DNA from 2 places in the Erwinia sp. E602 genome. Region 1 is predicted to be linked to the other one. Evidence: predicted binding sites of a transcription regulator. Region 1 holds the regulator's gene; the other holds the start of a gene.

Region 1 (3,949 bases):
CCGCACTGGCACCTGAGCGGGTCGCAGAAATTGTGGTGATCGATATCGCGCCGGTGGCTTACCCGACCCGCCACCACGACGAGATCATTGCCGCGCTAAAGGCGGTGACTGCCGCTGGCATCACCTCGCGCACGGAAGCGGCTACCCTGATGCGGGAACGGCTGGCGGAAGAGGGCGTGATTCAGTTCCTGCTAAAATCGTTTCACAACGGTGAGTGGCGTTTTAACGTGCCGGCGATCGAAGCCTGCTACGGGCAAATTATCGGCTGGCAGCCGCAGCCAGCGTGGCCCCACCCGGCACTGTTTATTCGCGGTGAGCTGTCGCCGTATATCCGTGATGACTACCGGGGAGCCATCCTGGCGCAGTTCCCGCAGGCGCGGGCACACGTGGTGGCCGGGGCCGGTCACTGGGTGCATGCCGAGAAGCCTGATGCGGTTTTACGCACAATTCGTCGTTTTTTTGCGCTGTAAAAACAAATGCTTCAGCCGGGTTGTTAAATCATTGTCGTCATGAGTTTGCGTGGGGTATGATGGCGCGCAAAAATTTTGCCGCTGATGGTTTTTCAGGCGGCATGACGGCCCAATTCATCAGAACCCAGCCTTTTCAGTAATCACCGACCTATGGCAAAAGAAAACACGGACCGCACCACGATCGATCTGTTTGCAGACGAACGTCGCCCGGGACGACCGAAAACCAATCCGCTTACGCGTGATGAGCAACTGCGGATCAACAAACGCAACCAGCTCAAGCGCGACAAGGTTCGCGGACTTAAGCGCGTTGAGTTGAAAATGAACAGCGAGGCGGTTGACGCGCTGAATCAGCTGGCGGAAGCGCGCAATATGAGCCGCAGCGAGCTGATTGAAGAGATGCTGCTGGCTCAGTTACAGCACCTGCCATCCTGAGCCGCTGGCCGCAGTGCTACGCACAAAGCGACAAAACCAGCGGCATTTCGCATTTATCCGTTGAGTGCAGTCTGCTATTATTAGCGCTATATGCAAACCATTTTGCAGTCACCATACCATTAAGATTCAAGAGGTTATCAAACTCATGGCAATCGTAGGCATTTTCTTTGGCAGCGATACGGGCAATACGGAAAACATTGCAAAGATGATCCAGAAGCAACTGGGTAAAGACGTTGCAGAGGTTCGTGATATTGCCAAAAGCAGCAAAGAAGACCTGGAAGCCTTCGATATTCTGCTGCTGGGCATTCCGACCTGGTATTATGGTGAAGCCCAGTGTGACTGGGACGACTTCTTCCCGACGCTGGAAGAGGTTGATTTCAATGGTAAACTGGTTGCCCTGTTTGGCTGTGGCGATCAGGAAGACTACTCAGAGTACTTCTGTGACGCGATGGGTACCCTGCGCGACATTATCGAGCCAAACGGCGCGGTGCTGGTAGGCTTCTGGCCAACCGAAGGCTACCATTTTGAAGCCTCTAAAGGTCTCGCCGATGATAACCACTTCCTCGGCCTCGCCATTGATGAAGATCGCCAGCCTGAGCTGACCAACGATCGCGTTGAGAAGTGGGTAAAACAAATTTTTGATGAACTTCAGTTAAAAGAGATCATCGAAGCTTAAGCCAGTCGGCCGGAGTGAGGGCTGCCTCACACCCGGCCAGTGGTTTTTCCTATAGAAGTAATCGATAGATATTTGAAATTTTAACCACCAAAACTGTACAATAACCCCATCGGTTACCTGCTTTCTCCTCCCCCTGCCGCCTTGCTGTGACGATTGTCGCAATCAGCGCCTCAGGCAGAGGAAGGCCGAAATGTTAACGAATTAATTTTGGGTTCGGGCTACACCGGATGTCATGGTACAATCCCTTACATCCGGTAGTGGCTTACTTCCCCCTGACGGTTTTCATTTTAAAGTATCAGTTCTATACTGGGACGCATCTAACTTTAGCGTCAACCGATGTTCAGGGCTTTCAGCCTCTAAGTGACCAGCTAAGTAACAGGACAATATCCGCATGACTGACAACAACACCGCATTAAAGAAGGCCGGCCTGAAAGTCACGCTTCCACGACTGAAAATTCTGGAAGTGCTTCAGGAACCTGAGGGCCATCACGTCAGTGCGGAAGACTTGTATAAGCGCCTGATTGATATGGGCGAAGAGATTGGTCTGGCGACCGTATATCGCGTACTTAACCAGTTCGACGATGCGGGCATCGTGACCCGTCATAATTTCGAGGGCGGTAAATCTGTCTTCGAACTGACCCAGCAGCAGCATCATGACCACCTGATCTGCCTGGACTGCGGCAAAGTAATTGAGTTTAGTGATGAATCGATTGAAACCCGTCAGCGTGATATCGCCACGCGTCACGGTATCAAACTGAGCAACCATAGCCTGTACCTGTACGGCCATTGCGCTCTCGGCGACTGCCGCGAAGACGAAACTCTGCACGACAAGTAATCCCCCCTGTTGTAAAACCGGTGGCCTGCCACCGGTTCTCTTCCCTACTGCACATCTCCGATTACAGACTCTCAACCCGGCTGAACCGTTTTCCGCTGACGCTACGGATCTGCACGCTGCCGCTCACCGCCGGCGGATGCTGCGGCTGCCACAGCTGCCAGCTATTCCCGTTGCCGACACCCTGATGAAACATCACCACCGGTAATGCACCGTGGAGCTGCCGCCGATCGGCGCTGCTCAATGCCGCCAGATGCATCATCCCCGCAGATGAACGGGGTGTTAGCCGCTCCACACCGGCAGCCAGTTGCCGTAGGAGAGCAGCGAGACCACCACGTTAAGCGCGCCGAAGGCCAGCACCAGCGCAAGCGGAATGGCTCCGCCCCTTACCCGCCAGGCAGGCGTGGCAAAGCGCTGCCGCGCCTTCCAGGCCAGCAGGGCCGGAGTGATGACCGCCCAGATGGTGGCGGCCAGACCGGCGTAGCCGATCGCCACCAGGAAGCCGTCCGGCCACAGCATCGCCGCCGCCAGCGGCAGGCTGAAGGTCAGCAGTGCGGTTTTCAGCCGCCCGCCGTGCGTGCCATCGATGTTAAACCGATCGGCCAGGTAGTCAAAAAAGCCGAGGCTGACGCCGAGAAACGAACTGGCGACCGCGAAGTTGGAGAAGATATTCAGCAGCAGGTTGAGGTAAGGACTGTGCAGCACGCCGGACAGCGCCGCGACCAGCACATCAATATTGCCGCCCTGCGCGGCTATCGCACGGAAATCCTGGCGGGGAATGTTCCCCATGGTGCCGAGGATCCAGATAAAGTAGATCGCCAGCGCCAGCAGCGTGCCGTAAATCAGGCAGCGGCCGACGCGCTGAGCATGGTGGCCGTAGTAGCGGTTCAGCCCGGCAATGTTGCCATGATAGCCAAACGAGGCGAGGCAAAACGGCACCACCATCCACAGGTAAGGCAGATAGTGGCCGCCTTCAGCCGCGCTATCCAGCAGCGTGGCGGGCTGTACGTGCCACAGCAGGCCGCCAAAAATGGTCAGGAAAGTGACAAGCTTAGCCCCGAGAACAATCAGCGTCATGCGGCTGACCACGCCGGTGCCGAGCCAGATAAACAGCGCCACCAGCAGGGTAAACAGCAGCCCGGCGCTGCGCGCGGAGAGCGGGATATCCAGCAGCCCCAGCGTGCGCTGGATAATCGCTCCGCTGGCAGAGATATAGGCGTAGGTAAGAATGCCCAGCACGAAGGCCACCGACAGGCCGTTAATCTGGTTCCAGCCCCTGCCGAGTAAATCGCGGGTGATGGTGTCAAAGCTGGCCCCGGCCGGATAGTGCTGGCTGGCCTCCAGAAACAGCAGCCCGGAGAGCAGCATACACAACCAGCTCACCAGCAGCAGCGCGGTCGACCAGCTAAACCAGGCACCGGCCATCACCACCGGCAGTGAGAACATCCCGGCACCGATAATGGTGCCGCTAATGATCAGCGTGCCCCACAGCGTGGCGGGCAGCGGCGTGGCAGAAACGGGTGAAACCATAATAACTCC
Region 2 (3,949 bases), 1.6 Mb from region 1:
TGAGACCGAAACGCTGCGCGGTGCGCCGTAAAGGCCGTAATCGCCGAGATAGGCGTAATACTCTTTGTCGAACAGGTTATTGACGTTGGCCTGTACGGAGAGCTGTTTAGTGACCTGATAGCGGCTGAACAGGTTAACCAGCGCATAGCTGCCCTGCACCAGGTGTTCGCTACCCGTAGGGCCGGTGACGTCCTGCCAGCTCTGGTTCTGCCAGTTGACGCCGCCGCCGACGGTCAGATCCTGCAGCATCGGTAGACGATAACTGGTGAACAGTTTCGCCGTCGTGCGTGGCAGCTGCGGAGAAACGGCAGCGCCGTTACGTTCTTCGGCGATGTAACGCGATGCGCCGAAGGTCATCTGCCAGTTATCGGTCAGCGCACCGTTGACTTCGAACTCCACGCCGCGGGTAACGGAATCAACGGACTTCCATGCGTATTCGGTCGTACCAGGAACGTAGGCGTAGGTATTCACGCCCAGGTTGTTCTGCTCGGTGCGGAACAGCGACAGGTTGGCCGTCAGGCGGCTGTTGTTCCAGTCGCCTTTAATACCGGTCTCGTAGCTTTTACCCTTCGTCGGTTCCAGATACTTCGCCTCAATGCTGCGGACATTGTTCGGCTGGAAGATGCTGGTATAGCTGGCATAAACCGAGTACGTATCGTTAAGGTCGTAAGTCAGGCCGGCATAAGGCGCGATCTTATCGTTCTCTTTATTGCCGGTGGTGCCGTGGGCGGCCCACTGGGTGTAGCGTGCGCCCACCAGCAGCGACAGCGGATCGGCCAGCGAGAAGCGGGCGGCGCTGTACAGTGACTTCTGGCGGATAGTGTCGTCGCTTTCCACCTTCCAGTCAGCGTAGGTGCCTTGCGGAATGCTGCCGTTCCAGTTATTGAAGTCACCAATCAGCACGCCGTCCGATGAGGTGTTAAAGAAGTAGTTGTCCTGTTTGCTGTAGCTGCCGCCGAGCATCAGCTCATGGTTACGTCCGAATAGCTCAAACGGGCCATTAGCGTAAAGATCTACGGAGTCTGTTTTACGCGTACCCTTGTTCCAGCCGTTCAGCGCATAGACACCGGCACCGGTAGATTTATCCGGGAAGCCCCACGGATACATCTGCAGGGTATCAAAGGTGGTTTTACTGTGAGAGCCGTTAACCTGTGCCTGCCAGCCATTATCAAATTTCTGCACCAGGCTGGCATAGACCTTGTTGGACTCTTTATCGCTGTACGCCCAGTCTGAAGCGGTGTTAAAGCTCCGGTCGAAGTGGGTACGGCTACCGTCGCTGTAAAACACCGGCAGTCCGCCCCAGGTCGGGTCGCGGGTTTCGGTTGACTGATAGTCCCAGCCCAGCGTCAGCGTCGTCGAATCGGTGATATCGGCATCCAGTAGCGTGGTCAGGAAACGTTTACGCTTGTGGTAGCGGTCCAGCCAGCTGTCACCTTCTTCATAGCCGCCGATGGCGCGGGCACGTACGCTGCCGGTCTCATTTAACGGTACGCTTACGTCACCGACATAGCGCTGCTTGTCCCAGCTGCCGGTTTCCGCGCTCAGGCTGCCGGTGATGACCTTGCTGTCAGCGTGCTTGCGCACCATATTGACCGCGGCCGATGGGTAGCCGGAACCGGTGCTCAGGGCATTAGCACCACGAATCACTTCGACACGGTCGAAGATCGCCGTATCGCCCGCGGTTTCACCAAAATCCCAGATGCTGTCAACGATGGTCGGCACGCCGTCAAACAGGTAGTTATTAATCAGATTGCCGCGCGACCAGAACGAGACGCGCTCGGAGTCGATGCTGTAAGCCGAGACGCCGGTGGTGTTGTTCAGCACGTCGCCGATGGTGGTCAGGTTCTGATCCTGAATGCGCTGTTTGCTGATGATCGAGACCGACTGCGGGATATCGCGCAGCGCCAGCGCCATTTTGGTGCCGATATTGCTGGAGGTCACCGGCACGCTGTAATCGCTGCTCGCCTGGTCGGCCTGGGCCGTGGCTGAGGCTTCAACCGTCAGCGTTTTTTCCTGTTCATTGCTCACGGTAGCGGCAACGGCAGGCTGCAGGGCTGAGAGCACCAGCAGGGCGGCGAGAGAGGGAGTGAACCGGTGTAAACCAGCAGAGGTACGGGATGAAGACACGGTGAAGCCTCGTATTTTATTGGATTTTTTTTACGACACCCTGCACCGCGCGCGCGAAACGCGTTGCCAGATTCACGGGACCTGGCCGTCTGATTATTCCCTCAATAAACCGGTGAGGCGCTCTGGCGGCGCGTTCTGCACCGCAATCACTAACCTGGAATAACAACAAGAATGAGAACTATATGCATTCCGGCAGTGACTATAAACGATTTTTGGAGGATAGCGACAGTAATGATGTCAAAAAGTTCCGGATTTACGGGTGTTATAACGGTTACCAGGGTGTGACTGCGCGTTCTGCCTGAAGGGGAGTTCTGTCGTGGGTGCTGAGCAACCATCACGGAGGTAGGGGCTGACGTGAGCCGGATCGCGCAATGTCCCGATGTACAGGGAACCCGACCGGTCTGGCAACGACACCGGCCAGGGAAGACGTGCGCTTTACGCCTGCTAACCTGACCGGTGTCGTCTCAGAACGGGTTAACGCTGCAGGGCCAGCCGGGCGTCATAACCGGCTGACCGAACCGTCAGAAATCCGCTTTCAGCACCACGCGGAAGTTGGCCTTACCGGCGCGTACGTGATCCAGCGCCTCGTTGATTTTTGACATCGGGAAGAACTCCACCTGCGGCGCGATATCGCGGCGTGCCGCCAGCTTCAGCAGCGAGCGCAGCTGCCCCGGCGAGCCGGTAGAGGAACCGGTGATCGCTTTGTCGCCCATAATCAGGTCGAAAGCGCTGACCTGGAACGGCTTCATCACCGCACCGACGGTGTGGAACTTGCCCTTCGGTGCCAGCGCATCGAAGTAGGGTTTCCAGTCGAGATCGACGGCCACGGTGCTCAGCACCAGGTCGAAACGGCCGGCCAGCGCCTTCAGCGCTTCCGGATCGCGGCTGTTGACCACTTCGTCCGCGCCCATATCCAGGATCGACTGCTTTTTGGATGGCGTGGAGCTGAACGCCACCACTTCTGCGCCCAGCGCGTGCAGCAGCTTGATGGCGATATGGCCAAGGCCGCCGATGCCAATCACCGCCACGCGGCTGGTGGCGGTGATGTTGCTCATCAGCAGCGGTTTGAAGACGGTAATGCCGCCGCACAGCAGCGGGCCGGCGCTGGCCGCGTCCAGATTCTCCGGCAGCGGGATCACCCACTGCCAGTCGGCGCGCAGCTTCTCGGCGAAGCCACCGTGGTTAAGGATGGTTGGCGTGCTGCCGTTCTCGCAGTTAACCTGCTCACCGTTAATACAGGAGTCGCAGTGCTGGCAGCTTTTCGCCGTCCAGCCGATGCCGACGCGCTGGCCCACTTTCAGCCCCTTGTTCTGCGCCGCGTCGCCCAGCGCGCTGACCCGGCCAATCACCTCGTGTCCGGCGATGGTCGGATACTGCGAAATGCCCCATTCATTGTCGATCATCGACAGATCAGAGTGACAGACGCCGCAGTACTCCACCTCAACTTCAACCTCTTCTGCTGCCAGGGCGCCCGGATCGTACTCCCAGGGTTGCAGTGCCTGACCGGCTTCCAGTGCTGCGTAGCTTTTGATTTTCACTCGTGATACCTCAGATAAACGGTTATTAAGGCGTAAGTTTAGCCGCTTTTAAGCTGATTTCCGGAATTTCACAGCACGTGCTGTTCATCTGAGGGGCTGACCGGGGAAATTTCAGGCAAAAAAAAGAGCCTGACTCAAAGTCAGACCCTTTTTTCTGTTCCTGCGCCGGTTGGTGGCCGGGGGAGGAAACGGTACAGCTGCTACTCGCACTACCCAAGGAGTAGAAATTAAGCGATTTTGAATCCGTGGTCAAGGTTGTTGGTTGTAAAATAGACAAACCTCTG

Evidence for each region. The regulator Fur, encoded in region 1, represses iron uptake genes when iron is present. The targets are predictions, from matches to a motif close to ATAATAATGAGAACNACTATCAA.
Region 2: fhuE (ferric-rhodotorulic acid/ferric-coprogen receptor FhuE) is a predicted target of Fur. The motif match lies at 2,293-2,315, and genes of this name have one in related genera.

Annotation. Positions count from the first base shown of each region.
Region 1 is NZ_CP046582.1:3,478,009-3,481,957, forward strand. It holds gene ybfF (esterase) at 1-470, shown strand, start outside; gene ybfE (LexA regulated protein) at 621-902, shown strand; gene fldA (flavodoxin FldA) at 1,048-1,578, shown strand; gene fur (ferric iron uptake transcriptional regulator) at 1,970-2,413, shown strand; gene GKQ23_RS17485 (hypothetical protein) at 2,475-2,672, opposite strand; gene mtr (tryptophan permease) at 2,693-3,940, opposite strand.
Region 2 is NZ_CP046582.1:229,592-233,540, forward strand. It holds gene fhuE (ferric-rhodotorulic acid/ferric-coprogen receptor FhuE) at 1-2,127, opposite strand, end outside; gene GKQ23_RS02430 (NAD(P)-dependent alcohol dehydrogenase) at 2,649-3,665, opposite strand.